DNA from 4 places in the Streptomyces sp. NPDC021749 genome. Region 2 is predicted to be linked to each of the others. Evidence: riboswitches for the same ligand, from Rfam matches in the RefSeq annotation. Region 2 holds a riboswitch; each other region holds the start of a gene.
The links. A riboswitch is a leader RNA that binds a small molecule or an ion and turns the genes downstream of it on or off. The one in region 2 is predicted to bind cobalamin.

Region 1: it holds a riboswitch for cobalamin, as region 2 does, so the genes downstream of both, AB0G35_RS05325 (CbtB-domain containing protein) here and metE (5-methyltetrahydropteroyltriglutamate--homocysteine S-methyltransferase) in region 2, are expected to answer to the same signal.
Region 3: it holds a riboswitch for cobalamin, as region 2 does, so the genes downstream of both, AB0G35_RS28645 (HoxN/HupN/NixA family nickel/cobalt transporter) here and metE (5-methyltetrahydropteroyltriglutamate--homocysteine S-methyltransferase) in region 2, are expected to answer to the same signal.
Region 4: it holds a riboswitch for cobalamin, as region 2 does, so the genes downstream of both, AB0G35_RS00245 (cobalamin biosynthesis protein) here and metE (5-methyltetrahydropteroyltriglutamate--homocysteine S-methyltransferase) in region 2, are expected to answer to the same signal.

The regions. Positions count from the first base shown of each region.
Region 1 is NZ_JBFACE010000004.1:51,731-53,896, forward strand. It holds gene AB0G35_RS05320 (CbtA family protein) at 25-774, opposite strand; gene AB0G35_RS05325 (CbtB-domain containing protein) at 791-1,006, opposite strand; cobalamin riboswitch at 1,051-1,198, opposite strand; gene AB0G35_RS05330 (histidine phosphatase family protein) at 1,317-1,898, shown strand; gene AB0G35_RS05335 (SPW repeat protein) at 2,058-2,166, shown strand, end outside.
Region 2 is NZ_JBFACE010000010.1:47,077-49,242, forward strand. It holds gene AB0G35_RS12575 (SpoIIE family protein phosphatase) at 1-916, shown strand, start outside; cobalamin riboswitch at 931-1,150, shown strand; gene metE (5-methyltetrahydropteroyltriglutamate--homocysteine S-methyltransferase) at 1,304-2,166, shown strand, end outside.
Region 3 is NZ_JBFACE010000036.1:23,918-26,083, reverse strand. It holds gene AB0G35_RS28645 (HoxN/HupN/NixA family nickel/cobalt transporter) at 1-763, opposite strand, end outside; cobalamin riboswitch at 794-1,043, opposite strand; gene AB0G35_RS28640 (metalloregulator ArsR/SmtB family transcription factor) at 1,125-1,499, shown strand; gene AB0G35_RS28635 (carbohydrate ABC transporter permease) at 1,607-2,166, opposite strand, start outside.
Region 4 is NZ_JBFACE010000001.1:46,097-48,262, forward strand. It holds gene AB0G35_RS00235 (caspase family protein) at 1-328, opposite strand, end outside; gene AB0G35_RS00240 (hypothetical protein) at 334-759, opposite strand; cobalamin riboswitch at 961-1,097, shown strand; gene AB0G35_RS00245 (cobalamin biosynthesis protein) at 1,227-2,166, shown strand, end outside.

The sequences.
Region 1 (2,166 bases), on a different contig from region 2:
CGGTGGTGCGGTGGATGCTGCGGATCAGGAGGCCACGGAGACCGCCTCGGCCCGCTCGGCGGCCGGCCGGGCCGCGACGACGCGGTCCGCCAGATGCCCGAAGACCAGCCCGAAGGCGGTCCACAGCACCAGCTGGACGGCGAGCGCCGACAGCCGGAACTGCCACAGCAGCGTGGCGGAGAAGTCCGCCGGTACCTCGTTGACGGCCGGCAGGAACGCGTACGCGAGCCCGACGGCGACCGCGAAGGCGGCGACGGCGGCCACCGTCGCGTACCAGTTGCCCAGCTTCGGAGCCAGCCGCCGGCCGAGGAGCGTGGCGGCGACGGCCAGCAGGATGCCGAGCAGCATCATCAGGAAATACAGGGCGGTGCGCTTGCCGATGGTGTCGGGGTCGCCCACCGACGGCGGATTGGCCGGGTACTTCAGGAACGGCACGACGTAACCGGCCACCAGCGCCGCCCCGGAGAGCAGCAGGGCCGTGGCGCGGGCCCCGAACCGGCCGATCCGCCCCAGCGCGAAGCAGAAGGCCAGCGCGGCGATCCCGCCCAGCGCCACGCCGTAGACCAGGACGCCGGTGGCGAGCCCGGCCGTGGACTGCAGTCCCCGGCTGACCACTTCCATCTCGTGTTCGTGGCTGTGCGCCTCCTCGAAGGCGATGGCGGCGTCGATCCGCGGTTCGCCCAGCACGTAGGCGACGAGGAGCGCGAACCCGCCGGCGGCCAGGCCGGCGAGCATGCCGCGCATCAGCAGGGTTCTGACGGTGAGGGAGTTCATGGCTGCGGCCGCCCGCTCAGTGGCAGGGGAAGCCGAGGAGGTGGCGCCCGTCGTGCAGCCATTCGTGGACGTCCGAACCGGACAGCAGCGAGGTGGCGCCCTGCTCCGCGCCGACGAAGTACAGCAGGACCAGCATCAGTACACCGGCGAACAGCGCCCAGGGGGCGATGGCCTTGAGCGGGAGCGGGGCGGGGGTGGCGCCGGTGGCCGGCGGTGCGATGGTCTGAGCCATGGCAGGACCTCCTGTTGGGGGGAACTCGCGTCCCCGGTAAATGGGAGTGCATAACGACATGCGGGTCTGGCTCGTCCGGTACCGGCCCCTGGCGGGCTGATAAAAAACCGGACATACAGTGGCGCGACCGCGCCGGGATCCCACCGGCTTCCGTCATGCCGTCGTCAAGCACCCGTGAACGTACCGCGATCCGGCCACCTGGCCAAGACCGTACGGGGGGCGGACGGGTGCGGAGCGGGGCGCACCGACCGGACAACTCCCCTGATGAGGCCGTGAGTTGGCGTTCCGGGAACGAAAGAGAGAAGAGGGCATGACAACTCGGGTGATACTGGTCTCACCGGCCGCGGGCGACGCCCAGCGCGAGGTGCGTTTCGACGACGACGCCCCGCCGCACGCGGCCGGACTGCGACGGGCCCGGGCCGCCGCGGGGGCGCTGCCGGCCGCCGACCGGGTCTTCACCTCGCCCTCGGTGCGCTGCCGGCGCACCGCGGAGGAACTCGGGCTGCCGGCCGGGCCGGTGCCGGAGCTGGCGGGCTGCGCGATGGGGGAGTGGTGTGGACGGGCCCTGGCGGAGGTGGCCGAAACGGAACCGCACGCGGTCTCCGCCTGGCTGTCCGATCCGGGCTTCGCCGGGCACGGTGGGGAGTCGCTGCGGCAGCTCTGCGACCGGGTCGCGGGCTGGCTGATCCGGATGGCGCTGGACGCCGGACGGGTGGTGGCGGTCGTGGAACCGGACGTCGTACGGGCCGCCGCGGTGTGTGCGATGCGGGTGCCCGCCGACGCGTTCTGGCGGCTGGACGTGGCGCCGCTGACCGTGACCGAGCTGAGCGGACGGGGCGGCCGCTGGAATCTGGGGCTGGGTCGGGCGCTGGGCCCCGGGGCGGGCGGCTGACCTGCGAGGAGCCGTCGGCACCCGCGAGAAGCTGACCGTACCCCTTCAAAATTCATCTGTCGCTTCATCTACACATAAAGGCGACATAAGCGCAGAATAAAGCCGTGGCCCGATGCCACGCGATAACGGCCAGGCTTGCGAGCGAAGGAGGCGAGTCGCATGGCCGACGTCTCACACCCCAGGGGAGATCTCGCAGGTCACCCCGACGCATCAGAGATGGCTGCCCGGTACGAGCGGGTGCTCGGCGGGCGTGACGTGGTCCTCGTCG
Region 2 (2,166 bases):
CCCCGGCATCCCGATCGGCGGCGTGAACTCCTGGGCGTACCTCCCGCTGATCGCCTCCGGCCGCCCCGTCGGCACCTGCGTCCTCGGCTTCGACGAGGTCCATCGCTTCACGCCCAAGGACCGCAGCGTCCTGACCGCGCTCGCCGGACTGATCGCCCAGGCACTGGAACGCGCACGGCTCTACGACTCCGAGTTCGCCCTCGCCCGCGGCCTCCAACAGGCCCTGCTGCCCCACCGGCTGCCCGTACTCCCCGACCTGCGGACGACGGCCCGCTACCTCCCCTGCACCAGCGGCATGGACATCGGCGGTGACTGGTACGACGTCATCCCGACCACCCGGGGCGTGTCCCTGGTCATCGGCGACGTCGAGGGACACAGCATCGCCGCAGCCGCCACCATGGCCCAACTCCGCAGCGCGGTACGGGCGTTCGTCGCGGTGGGGCACGCCCCCGGCGACGTCCTGGCGGGCGCCAACCGCACCCTGATCGACCTCGGCACCGGCCTCCTCGCCAGCTGCTGCTACCTCCACCTCGACCCCGCCCGGCACCGTGCCCTGGCGGTCCGCGCCGGCCACCCGCCGCCCCTGCTCCGCCACCCCGACGGACACACCGAAGTACTGGACCTGGAAACCGGTCCCCTCCTCGGCGTGGACCACGCCAGCGACTACCCCGAGACCTCCCTGGACCTCCCACCCGGCTCCGCGCTCGCCCTCTACACCGACGGCCTGGTCGAAGAACGCGGCATCCCCATCGACGTGGGCATCGACCACCTCCGCAGCTCCATGGCGCACGCCCCGGCCGACTCCCTCGACGAACTCGCCGACCGCCTCCTCCACCACGCCCAGCGCTCCTCCTACCGCGCCGACGACATCGCCCTCCTGCTGGCCGAATACCGACCGGCAGCCACCGCCCGATAGCCCCGAGGGCGCGCTAGGCTGGTCGGGCAGCTGGTTCGCCCTGTCCGCCAGGCAGGCGCGTCGCAAGAGGGAACCCGGTGGGAATCCGGGACTGCCCCGCAGCGGTGAGCGGGAACGACCGCCGTCATACGCACTGGGCCCGGACGGGTCTGGGAAGCGACGGCCAGTAGGTGTCCTCACGTCGTGAGGACGCGCCCGCGAGTCCGAAGACCTGCCACCTGCCCGCGTGCGGGACCGCCCGTGCGCGGACATCCCGGTGACCTTCGAGGGCGGGTCGGCGTACAGACCGAACGGACGGCCGCGGGCCGTGCCCTCCGGTCCGTCACCCCTTCGCGCGCTCGTCCCGTCCCCGGGACCTCAGGGACTCATCTCGCGAAGGAGATCTCCGTGACCAGCAGGACCCCAGCCGCAGCAGCACGGGCTACCGTGTACGGCTACCCCCGTCAGGGACAGAACCGGGAACTGAAGAAGGCCGTCGAGGGCTACTGGAAGGGCCGCGTCGGCGCGGACGCCCTGCGCGCCACCGCCGCCGAACTGCGCCGCACCCACTGGCGGCAACTGGCGGACGCCGGCATCGACGAGGTCCCGACCGGCGACTTCTCGTACTACGACCACGTGCTGGACACCACCGTCATGGTCGGCGCGATCCCCGACCGCCACCGCGCCGCCGTCGAGACGGACGCCCTGGACGGCTACTTCGCCATGGCCCGCGGCACGCAGGACGTCGCACCGCTGGAGATGACCAAGTGGTTCGACACCAACTACCACTATCTGGTGCCGGAGTTGGGCCCCGGCACGGTCTTCGCCGCCGACTCCGCCCAGCAGGTCGCCGAGGTGCGCGAGGCCCTCGCGCTCGGCCACCGCCCCCGCCCGGTGCTGGTCGGTCCGGTCACCTATCTGCTCCTGGCCAAGCCCGCGCCCGGCGTGGCCGCGGACTTCGACCCCCTGACGCTGCTCGACCGGCTGCTGCCCGTGTACGCCGAGGTGCTCGCGGACCTGCGGGCCGCCGGTGCGGAGTGGGTGCAGCTGGACGAGCCCGCGCTCGTGCAGGACCGCGCCCCCGCCGAGCTCAGTGCCGCCGCCCGCGCCTACCGCGCTCTCGGCAGTCTCACCGACCGGCCCCGACTGCTCGTCGCCTCCTACTTCGACCGGCTCGGCGACGCGCTGCTCGTACTGGCCAGGACCCCGGTGGACGGGCTCGCGCTGGACTTCACCGAGGCCGCGGCCGCGAACCTCGACGATCTCGCCGC
Region 3 (2,166 bases), on a different contig from region 2:
GCAGCGGCAGGCACAGGATCGCGTACCAGGGCACGCCGGCCGCGGCGCCGCTGCCCGCCATCACCATCAGCGTCACCTCGGTCGCGGTGTCGAAGCCCAGGCCGAAGACGAAACCGAGCGGGAACATCTGGCCGGGGCGGGAGATGGAGCGGGTGAACCGGCCCAGGAAGCGGTTCATGAAGCCCCGGGAGTCCAGCTGCTGCTCCAACTCGGTCTCGTTGAAACGGCCTTCGCGCATACCGCGGAACACCCGCCAGATCCCGGTCAGCGCGATCAGGTTGAGGGCGGCGATGAGGTAGAGGAACGTGCCCGAGACCGTGGTGCCGATGGTGCCCAGGATCTGGTGGGTGCGGGATTCGTCGTTGAGGAGGATGCCGGCGAGCTGGGCGCCGCCGGCGACGAGGGCGGCCATCACGACGACGACGCTGGAGTGCCCGAGGGCGAACCAGAAGCCCACCGACACCGGACGCTTGCCGTCGGCCATCAGCTTGCGGGTGGTGTTGTCGATCGCGGCGATGTGGTCGGCGTCGAAGGCGTGCCGCATGCCCAGGGTGTAGGCGGTGATGCCGAGTCCGACGCCGAAGACCTGGCTGCCGACGGCGTAGTGGTAGGGGACCACGAGCAGGAACAGCACGCCGAAGGCGACGACGTGCAGCCCCGCTATGACGGCCATCAGGCCCGCGGTGCGGACGGTGTCCTGCCGGCGCCAGCGGAACGCGGCGACGGGGGCAGGGGTGGTCGGGGTATCGGTGGACAGGGCCATCCGGCGGTCACGCTCCAGCACCTCGTGGATCACTTCGTGAGATGCCGTGGCCGGTCTCCTGGCTTTGGGGTACCACCCTGCTCCTTCGGAGCTTGGGGAAGGGTGCACGCGTCCGTCCCCGCCTTCCCGGCCGCAGGCTGCGGTCAGTGGCGCCGTACCCGCGCCGTGCGCGTACGGAAAGGGCCGGAAACTCCCCGATCACAGTGGCGAGGGCCGCTCCGGACTGGGACCACGAGGTCCGTCACCGGTCTTCCCGAGCACCACGGCCCGCCAACCCTACGGGGCGTCCGGCGATCCCTTCAAGCCTGCACAACTGTGCAGGTATCCAAGATCACACTCTGCGACCTGCGAAGATGTCCCCATGCATCTCGTCCCGGCCGAGCGCGCCGACCACCGCACCATCGACGGCCACCGCGTCTGCGACGCCATCGCCGCCATCGGTGAGCCGGGCGAGGTACGGGCCTGGGCCGACCGCTTCGCGCTGCTCGCCGATCCCGGGCGCCTGGCCCTGCTGCTCGCCCTCCACCGGGCCGGCCCCGTCGCCGTCTCCGACCTGGCGGTCGCCACCGGCATGAAGGACACCGCGGTCTCCCAGGCACTGCGCCTGCTACGCGCCGCCGGAGTGGTCGAGGGCGACAAGGACGGCCGGGTGGTGCGCTACCGCGTGGTCGACGACGCGACCGCGGCACTGCTGACCCACTGCGCGCCGGCGGAACCCCACCACGCGCAGGCGTGACGCACGCCCTCCCGCCCGGGGCATGCCTCTCAACAGCACGGACACGCGCCAGGGCCCGCTGTGGTGGACAGCGGGCCCTGGCGCGCGGGCGGGGAGGCGCCCCGGAGCTACTTGACCGAACCGGCCATGATCCCCTGGACGAAGTGCCGTTGGAACACGAAGAACACGATCAGCGGCACGATCAGGGACAGGAAGGCGCCGGGCGCCAGCACGCCGATGTTGCTGCCGAACTGGCGCATCTGCGACTGCAGGGCGACCGTCAGCGGCTGCGACTCGTTGTCCGCGAAGAGCAGGGCGACCAGCATGTCGTTCCAGACCCACAGGAACTGGAAGATCGCCAGACTGGCGATGGCCGGGCGGCCCAGCGGCAGGACCAGCTGGGAGAAGATCCGCCACTCCCCGCCACCGTCCATCCGGGCGGCCTCCAGCATCTCCTTGGGGATCTCCGCGAAGTAGTTGCGCAGCAGGAAGATGGCGAACGGCAGACCGTACGCGGTGTGGAAGAGGATGACGCCGGGGATGGAGCCGAACAGGCCGAGCGCGCCGAACAGTTTGGCCACCGGCAGCAGCCCGATCTGCACCGGCACCACCAGCATGGCGACCACGACCAGGAAGATCCAGTCCCGGCCGGGGAAGTCCATCCAGGCGAAGGCGTAGCCGGCCAGTG
Region 4 (2,166 bases), on a different contig from region 2:
TGGTGTGGCTCTGCCGGGGCACCGAGGCGCCGACCATCAGCTGCAGGTCGCCGCCGTCGCTGCCGACCCAGCCGTGGCCGGAGAAGTACACCAGCAGCAGTCCGCGGGCCTCGTCGGCGGCGGCCTTCAGCGCCTGGCTCAGTTCCCAGGGCTCGGCCGGGCGGCAGAGGGTGACCTCCTCGGCGGTGAACAGGTCGGTGGCGGTGAGGGCGCGGCGCAGCTCGGCGGGGTTGCCCTCCACCGCGGGCAGTCCGTTGAGCGTGGCGTAGTCGTGGACACCGATCAGCAGCGCCCGGTTGATCTTTCCCCGCGCGTCGTATTCGGACATCCGGGTCAGTCCTCGCCGGTGCTGCCGCTCTCGTGCGTCGGGTTGCCGGGATCGGGGCGCCCGGGGCCGCCGTCGCCGATGATCTCGACGGCGGGCTCCTCGCCGGCGGAGCGCTCCTCCCGGCGGCGCCGCAGCCATTCCCGCAGGGCGATGCCGAGCCCCTTGGTGACCTCGGCGGCCATCGCGCCGACGATGACCAGGATCAGGTCGTCCACGCCGACGGCCATGTCGGCGGGGCCCGGTTCGCCCCCGTCGTCCGTGGTGTGCGGGGGCTGCGGCCGGTGTTCCCAGGCGTGGTCCCGGCGGTTCAGCCAGGGTTCGCGCTCCAGCCAGGCCCGGAGGTCGTCGAGGTCCTGCTGCGGATTGTCCGTCCCGGTGACCCTGAGGCGGATCTCCTGACGGTCCTCGTGATGGTCGGCGTGCTCCGGCATCCCCCAGCCCCCTTCCGGCGGCCCCTTCGCCGCCGTGCACCAGATAGTGACGTGGAATCAGGGACCGGGGCAACCGTCCGTGACGCCACCACCACCCTGTGGCGTGCGCCACAGGACCTGCTGCGGGGCAGCGCCGCAGGTCAAGGGCGAGTTGACGGGCCTCGCGGACCGTGGTGGACTGCCGGGGCCAATCGGCGACAGATGAGGAAGTCCGGTGAGAATCCGGCGCGGTCCCGCCACTGTCACCGGGGAGCGTTCCTCCGAGGAGGGCCACGGTCCGTACGGAACGTACGGACGGGAAGGCCGGGGGACACGCCGATCCGGGAGCCAGGAGACTCTGGTCGCCGTCACGTCGAGCCAGGGCGAGGACCCTGAGTGAGGACATACCGCCATGCCCGGCCGCCCGCCCCGATCCCCACTTCCCGCTGCCGCAGGGCCCCTTCGAGGACTGACGGCGGCCTGATCCGATGCGCGGCGAACACGCGGGATACGCGTGCGGCGCGGCCCTCGGCTTCCTCGGCGACCTGATCGTGGCGGACCCCCGGCGCGGCCACCCGGTGGCCGCCTTCGGCCGGGCCGCCGCCGCCGTCGAACGCCGGCTGTGGCGCGACCACCGGGGTCACGGCGCGGTCCATGCCGTGCTGTGCGCGGGCGGTGCGGCGGCCGGCGCGGCGCTGCTGGAGCGGGCCGTACGGCACCGCCGCGGCGCCCGGGTGGCGCTCACCGCGGCCGCCGTGTGGGCGGTGCTGGGCGGCACCTCGCTGGGCCGGGAGGCGCGGGCCGTCGGCGGTGCGCTGGAAGCGGGCGATCTGGACGTGGCGCGGGAGCGGCTGCCGCATCTGTGCGGGCGCGACCCGCAGGCCCTGGACGGGCCGCAGATGGCCCGGGCGGTGGTGGAGTCGGTGGCCGAGAACACCTCGGACGCGGTGGTCGGCGCCCTGGTGTGGGGTGCGTTCGGCGGGGTGCCCGGCCTGGTGGCGTTCCGGGCGGTGAACACCCTGGACGCGATGGTGGGTCACAAGTCTCCGCGCTACCGCCGGTTCGGCTGGGCCGCGGCCCGGCTCGACGACGTCGCCGGCTGGCCCGGTTCCCGGCTGACCGCCGCGCTGGCCGTGCTCGCGGGCCCCGACCGGCGCGGTGCGCTGCGGGCCTGGCGGGCGGACGGCGGGGCGCACCCGAGCCCCAACGCGGGCCCGGTGGAGGCGTCGTTCGCGGGCGCACTGGGCGTACGGCTGGGCGGCACGCTGGCGTACGGCGGGCGGGTGGAACACCGTCCGGTGCTGAACGGCGCGGCGCGGCCGCCCGCGGTGGCGGACATCGATCGGGCGGTGCGGCTGTCGCGGCGGGTGAGCGCGCTGGCGCTGGTGGCGACGGTGACGGGACGGCTGGCGGCGGGCGCGGTACGGC